2 regions of the Kitasatospora sp. NPDC004240 genome follow, and region 1 is predicted to be linked to the other one. Evidence: predicted binding sites of a transcription regulator. Region 1 holds the regulator's gene; the other holds the start of a gene.

Evidence for each region. The regulator HspR, encoded in region 1, represses chaperone genes until heat shock. The targets are predictions, from matches to a motif close to TTGAGNNNNNNNNNCTCAA.
Region 2: the regulator HspR is predicted to act here: its motif matches at 2,423-2,441, upstream of lon (endopeptidase La).

What each region holds. Positions count from the first base shown of each region.
Region 1 is NZ_JBSGFD010000094.1:24,063-28,473, reverse strand. It holds gene dnaK (molecular chaperone DnaK) at 1-532, shown strand, start outside; gene grpE (nucleotide exchange factor GrpE) at 529-1,152, shown strand; gene ACWEQL_RS24350 (hypothetical protein) at 1,136-1,303, shown strand; gene dnaJ (molecular chaperone DnaJ) at 1,300-2,451, shown strand; gene ACWEQL_RS24340 (heat shock protein transcriptional repressor HspR) at 2,459-2,965, shown strand; gene ACWEQL_RS24335 (LuxR family transcriptional regulator) at 3,223-4,260, shown strand.
Region 2 is NZ_JBSGFD010000019.1:36,088-40,498, forward strand. It holds gene lon (endopeptidase La) at 7-2,400, opposite strand; gene ACWEQL_RS08065 (rhomboid-like protein) at 2,573-3,337, opposite strand; gene ACWEQL_RS08070 (response regulator transcription factor) at 3,883-4,411, shown strand, end outside.

The sequences.
Region 1 (4,411 bases):
CCCCCGCGGCCTGCCCCAGATCGAGGTCACCTTCGACATCGACGCCAACGGCATCATGCACGTCGGCGCGAAGGACCTCGGCACCGGCAAGGAGCAGAAGATGACCGTCACCGGCGGCTCCGCGCTGCCGAAGGACGACATCGAGCGCATGATGCGCGAGGCCGAGCAGTACGCGCAGGAGGACCACGAGCGCCGCGAGGCCGTCGAGACCCGCAACCAGGCCGAGCAGCTCGTCTACTCGACCGAGAAGTTCATCGCGGACAACGCCGACAAGCTGCCGGCCGAGGTCAAGACCGAGGTCGAGACCTCCATCGGCGAGCTCAAGGACGCCCTGAAGGGCGACGACATCGCGAAGATCCGCGAGGCCTCCGAGAAGGTGTCCACCACCGCCCAGAAGCTCGGCCAGGCGCTGTACGCCAACGCCGACGCCGCCGGTGCGGCCCCGGCCGGTGACGCCGCCGGCGCCAAGGACGACGACGTCGTCGACGCCGAGATCGTGGACGACGAGAAGCCCAAGGGCGGTGCCGCATGACGGAGAAGCCGCAGGGTGCTGAGCCCGGCGACGACTCCGCCGCCGAGGAGGCCGTGGTCAAGGCAGCCGAGGAGGCCGCCGCGGCCGGTGCCGACTCCGGCGCGGGGGACCTCGCCGCGGCCAAGCGCGAGCTGGCCGAGCGGACGGGTGACCTCCAGCGTCTCCAGGCCGAGTACCAGAACTACCGCAAGCGGGTCGAGCGCGACCGTCTGACGGTCCGTGAGATCGCGGTCTCCAACATCCTGGAGTCCCTGATCCCGGTCCTGGACGACATCGGCCGGGCCCGCGACCACGGCGAGGTGACGGGCGGCTTCAAGTCCGTCGCCGAGTCGCTGGAGACCGTGGTGGCCAAGCTGGGCCTGCAGCAGTTCGGCAAGGAGGGCGAGTCCTTCGACCCGACGATCCACGAGGCCCTGATGCACAGCTACTCCTCGGACGTCACCGAGGACACCTGTGTCCAGATCCTCCAGCCCGGCTACCGGATCGGCGAGCGGATCATCCGCCCGGCGATGGTCGCGGTCGCGGAGCCCCAGCCGGGGACCCAGACCACCGCCGCGCCGGACGCCGACCCGTCCGATTCCGCGGAGTCGGACAAGGCCGACGGTGGCGCTGACAGCTGACCACCCGCGCGCCGCGGAGCCGTACGCCGTCGTCCCGTACGGCGTCCGGCTCCGCGGCGCGCTCTCCGCTGCCACCACCCGTCCGGGGGCCGGCGGCACCCTCAACGACCGCACGATGACCATGGGATCCGGGAGGTGGCGGCAGCCATGAGCGGCAAGGACTACGTCGAGAAGGACTACTACAAGGTCCTCGGCGTGCCCAAGGACGCCACCGCCACCGAGATCAAGAAGACGTACCGCAAGCTGGCGCGCGAGTTCCACCCCGACGCCAACAAGGGCGACGTCAAGGCCGAGGACCGCTTCAAGGACATCTCCGAGGCGTACGACGTCCTGTCCGACGAGAAGCGCCGCAAGGAGTACGACGAGGCCCGCAGCCTCTTCGCCAACGGCGGCTTCCGCCCCGGCGGCGCCGCCGGCGGCAACTACAGCTTCGACTTCGGCGACCTGTTCAACGGCACCCAGCCCGGCGCGGGCGGCGGCGGGCTCGGCGACGTGTTCGGCGGCCTGTTCAACCGCGGCGGCCGTCAGGCCCAGCCCCGGCGCGGCGCCGACGTCGAGACCGAGGTCACCCTCTCCTTCGACGAGGCCGTCGACGGCGCGACCGTCCCGTTGCGGATGACCAGCCAGGCCCCCTGCCGCACCTGCAGCGGCACCGGTGCCAAGGCCGGCACCACCCCGCGGGTCTGTCCGACCTGCGTCGGCTCCGGCACCGTCAGCCGTGGCCAGGGCGCCTTCGCGCTCTCCGAGCCGTGCCGCGACTGCCGCGGCCGCGGCATGATCGTCGACGACCCGTGCGCCGACTGCCACGGCAGCGGCCGGGCCAGCTCCGCGCGCACCATGCAGGTCCGCATCCCCGCCGGGGTGCAGGACGGCCAGCGCATCCGGCTCAAGGGCAAGGGGGCCCAGGGCGAGCGCGGCGGACAGCCCGGCGACCTCTACGTCACCGTCCACGTCGACGCGCACCCGGTCTTCGGGCGCAAGGGCGACAACCTCACCGTGACGGTCCCCGTCACCTTCCCCGAGGCGGCGCTCGGCGGCACCATCGAGGTGCCGACACTCGGCGGCCCCCCGGTGAAGCTCAAGCTGCCCCCCGGCAGTGCCAACGGGCTCACCCTCCGGGCCCGCGGCAAGGGCGCCACCCGCAAGGACGGCACCCGCGGCGACCTGCTGGTCACCGTGGAGGTCGTGGTGCCGCAGCACGTCACCGGAGACGCGCTGGCGGCCCTGGAGCAGTACCGCGAGGCCACCGCCTCCGACGACCCGCGAGCCGCCCTCTTCCGGGCGGCGAAGGGAGCGTGACGACCAGATGACCCCCGACAGCAACCGCGGCCCCATCGGTGCCGGCATCGGCGAGGGCCTCCCCGGCTCCGCCCCCCGCCGGACCACGGCCGCCCCCGCCTACGTCCTCACCGAGGACACCCCGGTCTACGTGATCTCGGTGGCCGCCGAGCTCTCCGGGCTGCACCCGCAGACGCTGCGTCAGTACGACCGGCTCGGCCTGGTCTGCCCCGACCGCACCGCGGGCCGCGGCCGGCGCTACTCCGCCCGCGACATCCAGCAGTTGCGCGAGGTCCAGCGGCTCTCCCAGGACGAGGGCATCAACCTGGCCGGCATCAAGCGGATCATCGAGCTGGAGAACCAGGTCACCGCGCTCCAGTCCCGCATCGCCGAACTGGTCGACTCCCTGGAGGGCGCCGCCTCGGCCCTCCGGCAGCGCGAGGCCACCATCCACGCCTCGTACCGCCGCGACCTGGTCCCGTACCAGCCGCCGACCCAGTCCAGCGCCCTGGTCGTCTGGCGGCCCAAGCGGTAACGCCGGGCCCGTGAACGCCACCGCCGCCGGTTCCCTCTGTTCGGGGGGTGCCGGCGGCCCCTCGTTGATGAGAGGGTTCCAGCGACAGGCCCGCGGCGCCGGTGCGAGAATGCATCCCCCCTACCCACCGCGGTCGGCCCCAGGACGTGTCCGACGATTCGCACGCCCGGCGGAAATCGTCAGGGACGCCCTAGGATCGCCGACGAGGCACTGGGTGCGACCATGAGGCCAGTTCGGTTGTCGGGAAGGAGTCGTGAATGAGTGGGAAGGACGCCTCCACTCCGGGCATCGGCACGGCGGGGACGCTGTCCGCGGGCGCCCACGAGCTCTACCTCGCGGTCATCCGGGCCCACGGCCGCCTGGCCCGCAAGGACGTCCAGCCGTGCGACTACAGCCACCTCAGCGAGTTGCTGGACATCGGGCTGCTCATCCCCGACACGGACGACCCGCACACGCTGGTCGCGGTCGACCCCAAGCAGCTCGCCAGCGGCCTCAGCGCGCTCTGGCAGCGCCAGGCGCTGGAGCTGCTCTCCCGGGCGGTGACCGTTCCCGCCGATCTGCAGGACCTCGCCGACGCCTTCCACAAGCCGGAATCCTCCGGCGGCACCATCGAGTACGTGCGCGGGAAGGCGCTGATCAATCAACGGATCAACCACACCGCGGCATCGGCCCGGGAGGAAATACTCGCGGCCCAGCCCGGGGGTCCCCGCCCGCCGGAGATCCTCACCCGGGCCATTTCCAATGATCTCGCGGACCTCCGGCGCGGAATATCGGCGCGGACCATCTACCACGCCAGCACGCGGTACCACGCGCCGACCCGGGACTACGTCGCCACCATCACCGAGGCGGGCGGGAGATTCCGCACCCTGGACGAGCCCTACACCCGGCTCATCGTCGTCGACCGGCGGGTGGCGGTGATCCCGGTCGTGAACGACCTGAACCTCGCCGCGTTCATCCACGACCCCGCCGTCGTGCAGTTCATCGCCGACGAGGTCTTCGAGCGGAACTGGAACCGCAGCCTCGAATTCACCGGCGGCAGCGCGGTGCCCGAACAGGTCGTCTCCCGTCTCCGGCAGACCATCATCGACCTGCTCCTGAAGGGCACCAATCACCGCGTCATCGCCCGCCGCCTCGGCATCAGTGAGCGCACGCTCGCACGTCATCTGGCGGAAATGCGGGACGACTACAACGTCGAGTCGCTGTTCCAGCTCGGATACGCGCTCGCACGCACGTCACGGGACCCTCGGACCGGACAGCCGGACCACACCCGGGACGGCGGGCTCGTACGGGAATAGCGGAGGAACGAGCGGGAGCGAGTGGGTTCCGGATCATCCGTCACTCCACCGCTCCTATTCCGTCCCGACCATCAGTCGGCATGTACCTGATGGCCGGGCGCGCCCGTTACGACCATTCACGGTCCGAGGCCACGAACAGAACCGCGGAACC
Region 2 (4,411 bases), on a different contig from region 1:
CACCCGTCAGGCGGCGACCAGCACCCCGGCCGGCTCCAGGGCCAGCTTCAGCACCTCCCGGACGTCGGCGACCGGGTGGACGGTCAGCCGCTCCAGGACCTCGGCCGGGACGTCGTCCAGGTCGGGCTCGTTGCGGCTGGGGATGATCACCGTGGTGACCCCGGCGCGGTCGGCGGCGAGCAGCTTCTGCTTCACCCCGCCGATCGGCAGCACCCGGCCGGTGAGCGAGACCTCGCCGGTCATGGCGACGTCGGTGCGGACCTTGCGCCCGGACAGCAGCGAGGCCAGCGCCGTCGTCATGGTGATGCCGGCGCTCGGCCCGTCCTTGGGGACGGCCCCGGCAGGCACGTGCAGGTGCACGCCGCGGTCGCGCAGCGAGGTGACCGGCAGCTCCAGCTCGGCGCCGCGCGAGCGCAGGTAGGAGAGCGCGATGTGCGCGGACTCCTTCATCACGTCGCCCAGCTGGCCGGTGAGGGTCAGCCCGGTGCCGCCGGTCTCGGCGTCGGCGAGCGAGGCCTCGATGTAGAGGACGTCGCCGCCCGCGCCGGTGACCGCGAGGCCGGTGGCCACGCCGGGGACGGCGGTGCGCCGCTCAGCGGGCTCCTGGGCCGCCTCGGGGACGTGGTGCGGCCGGCCGATCAGCGCGCGCAGGTCCTCGGCGCCGACCGTGGCGGGCAGCTCGCGCCCGCCCAGCTCGGCCTGCGCGGCGACCTTGCGCAGCACCCGGGCGATCGAGCGCTCCAGGTTCCGCACGCCGGCCTCGCGGGTGTACTCGCCGGCCAGCCGGCGCAGCGCCGCCTCGTCGACCGTGACCTCCTCGCCCTTGAGTCCGGCCCGCTCCAGCTGGCGCGGGAGCAGGTGGTCGCGGGCGATGGCGACCTTCTCGTCCTCGGTGTAGCCGTCGAGCCTGACCAGCTCCATCCGGTCGAGCAGCGGCTCGGGGATGGCCTCCAGCACGTTGGCGGTGGCGAGGAAGACCACGTCGGAGAGGTCCAGCTCGACCTCCAGGTAGTGGTCGCGGAAGGTGTGGTTCTGCGCCGGGTCGAGGACCTCCAGCAGGGCGGCGGCCGGGTCGCCCCGGTAGTCGGAGCCGACCTTGTCGATCTCGTCGAGCAGGACGACCGGGTTCATCGAGCCGGCCTCCTTGATGGCGCGCACCAGGCGGCCGGGCAGCGCGCCGACGTAGGTGCGCCGGTGGCCGCGGATCTCCGCCTCGTCCCGGACGCCGCCGAGCGCGACCCGGACGAACTCGCGGCCCATGGCGCGGGCCACCGACTCGCCGAGCGAGGTCTTGCCGACGCCGGGCGGGCCGACCAGTGCCAGCACCGCGCCTCCCCTCCTGCCGCCCACCTGCCCGAGGCCCTGCTCGGCCCGGCGCTTGCGCACCGCCAGGTACTCGACGATGCGGTCCTTGACGTCGGCGAGCCCGGAGTGGTCGGCGTCCAGCACCGTCCGGGCGCCGGCGGCGTCGTACGCGTCCTCGGTGCGCCGGTTCCACGGCAGCTCCAGGACGGTGTCCAGCCAGGTGCGGATCCAGGAGCCCTCGGGTGACTGGTCGGAGGCCCGCTCCAGCTTGTCGACCTCCTTGAGCGCGGCCTCGCGGACCTTCTCGGGGAGGTCGGCGGCCTCGACCCGGGCCCGGTAGTCGTCCTCCTCGTCGGCCGCCTCGCCGTTCAGCTCGGCCAGCTCCTTGCGGACGGCGTCCAGCTGGCGGCGGAGCAGGAACTCCTTCTGCTGCTTGGCGACGCCCTCCTCGACGTCCTTGCGGATGGTGTCGTTGACCTCCTCCTCGGCGAGGTGGTCGCGCAGCAGCGTCAGCGCGTACTCCAGCCGGGCGACCTGGTCGGCCTCCAGCAGCACCTTGAGCTTCTGCTCGGCGGTGACGAAGGGCGCGTAGCCGATGTTGTCGGCGAGCTCGCCGACGCCCTCGATCTGGGCGACCCGGTCGACGATCTGCCAGGCGCCGCGCCTGCGCAGCCACTGGGTGGAGAGGCTCTTGTACTCCTTGACCAGCTCGGCGGCGCGGCCGGCCACGGGCGTGGCGACCGAGGACTCCCGGAACGGCGTGGTCTCCACCCAGAGCGCGGCGCCGGGCCCGGTGGTGCCGACGCCGATCCGGACCCGGCGCACGGCGCGCACCAGCGCGGCCGGGTCGCCGTCGGCCAGCCGGCCGACCTGCTCCACGGTGGCCAGCGTGCCGGCCGCCGCGTACGAGCCGTCCACCCGCGGGACCAGCAGGACCTGGGGCTTGCCGGCGCCGGTGGCGGCGGCGCGGGCGGCCTCCACCGCGGCGCGCACCTCGGTGTCCTTCAGGTCCAGCGGGACGACCATGCCCGGCAGGACCACCTCGTCGTCGAGCGGCAGCACGGGCAGGGTGAGCGGTGTGGACGTCGATGCCATGATCTCTCCCCAGTCAGCGAAGTTGAGCTGACCTGACTAAGGTTTGGCGGGCGCCGGTTGTTCCCCGGGTTCTGTTCGCCGTCAGCGAACGGATCCGGGTCTGCGGGGCCCTGTCAAAAACGGGGAGCGCGGGCGGCGCGGCAGGCGCCGCCGAAGGAGGAGGAGCGCGGGCTCAGGCGCGGTCGAGCACCGCGGAGGCCGCCGGGGCCGTCGTCCGGGAGTGCTCGCGGGGCAGCGGCCGGCCGGGCCCGCGGCGCAGCCAGCGCCACAGCGCCACCCCGGCCAGCAGCGCGACCGGGTGGCCCACGCCGGTGACCAGGTCGGCCTCGGTGAGGATCTGGTCGACGATCAGCAGCCCGGCGAGCCCCAGGGCGAGCAGCCGCCCGCGCGCGGACAGCAGCCCGGCCAGGGCGCCGAGGCTGGCCAGCACGCCGTAGCTGACGCCGATGTCCAGATAATCCAGCGCCTCGGCCCCCATCCGCCCGGTCGCCACCGCCGCGATCACCACGCCCTGGGAGAGCAGGGTGGCGGTGACGTGACCGATCGCGAAGACCACCGCCGCCCGGGCCGCCCCGACGCGGCGCTCCAGCGGCGCCACGGTGAAGGCGAAGGCCCACAGGTACGGCATCCAGATCGGCCCGGCCACCCAGAAGCCGCTGAGCAGCAGGGCCCGCACCGGATGCTGGAGCAGGTTGTGCCCGTCCGAACTGGACGCCTCCTGCAGGCGCAGCACCAGTTCGGGGTCGGCGAGGTGGGCGAAGGTCGTGGTCGCGCCGACCACGGCCAGGTAACCGAGCGCGAAGGGGTTGCGCCGCGGGGTCGGCATCCGGGTCAGCAGCCAGCCGAGCACGCAGGTGCGCAGGCCGTGCCGGTAGAGGCCGTACGGCGGTCCGGCCGGGGGCCGGAGCGGGGGCGCGCCCCGTCGCAGCTCAGCCATGCCGCCTCCGATCCGCGCACGTCCAGCAACCGGTACCGCCGGTGCCCAACGTACCCGCGCGCACCGGTCATCCCGCACCCGGACGATTGTCGTGACCACGGTACGACCGGAGCCTGGGAGTCCGCTGGGAGTACGCCGTGAACTCCCTCAGCCGGACACCCCGTCATTGGTCCAGACCATCCCTGCGCCTACGCACCAGTACCGGCGCTGACCGGCGGCTCGGCGGCGATTCGGGTGCACACGTATCGTCACAGAGTGAAAAAACGGGGGGTAAGGTATCGCCCCGTGCCCACAAGTGAGTGGGACGGACGGACGGCCGGGTGGCCGGCCGACGGGCCGGAAACCTCCGGTCCACCTGCCGGGAAGCACCCGCTGTCCGTACGCTGCGAAGTGCGCGGGCGGGACGGGCGGTTCACTGTCCGCCGAGCCACGCACGGGATCGGGACGGCGGACCCGGCACAGTCCACGACGGAACAAGACTACGAGCGGAGCCCCGCCATCCCCACAGGTGGCCGGCCCGCAGCCCTGGGGGCGGTGGCGTGACCGTGACAGAAATTCAGCAGGACAACCACAACACCGGCGGCACGGTGAGCAGCCAGCGCAGAGTGCTGGTGGTGGAGGACGAGCCGACGATCGCCGAGTCCATCGCGGCCCGGCTGGGCGCGGAGGGCTTCAAGGTCGCCGTGGCCCACGACGGCCCCGGCGCCGTCGACGGCTTCCACACCTGGCAGCCGGACCTGGTCGTCCTCGACATCATGCTGCCCGGCTTCGACGGCCTGGAGGTCTGCCGTCGCATCCAGGCCCAGCGCCCGGTGCCGGTGCTCATGCTGACCGCGCGCGACGACGAGACGGACCTGCTGGTCGGCCTCGGCGTCGGCGCCGACGACTACATGACGAAGCCGTTCTCGATGCGCGAGCTCGCGGCCCGGGTCAACGTGCTGCTGCGCCGCGTCGAGCGCGCCCAGCAGGCCGCCCGGACGCCCACGCTCGGCTCGCTGCGCTTCGGCGAGCTGGAGATCGACCACGTCCAGCGCCGGGTGCGGCTCGCCTCGGGCGACGTCCACCTGACGCCGA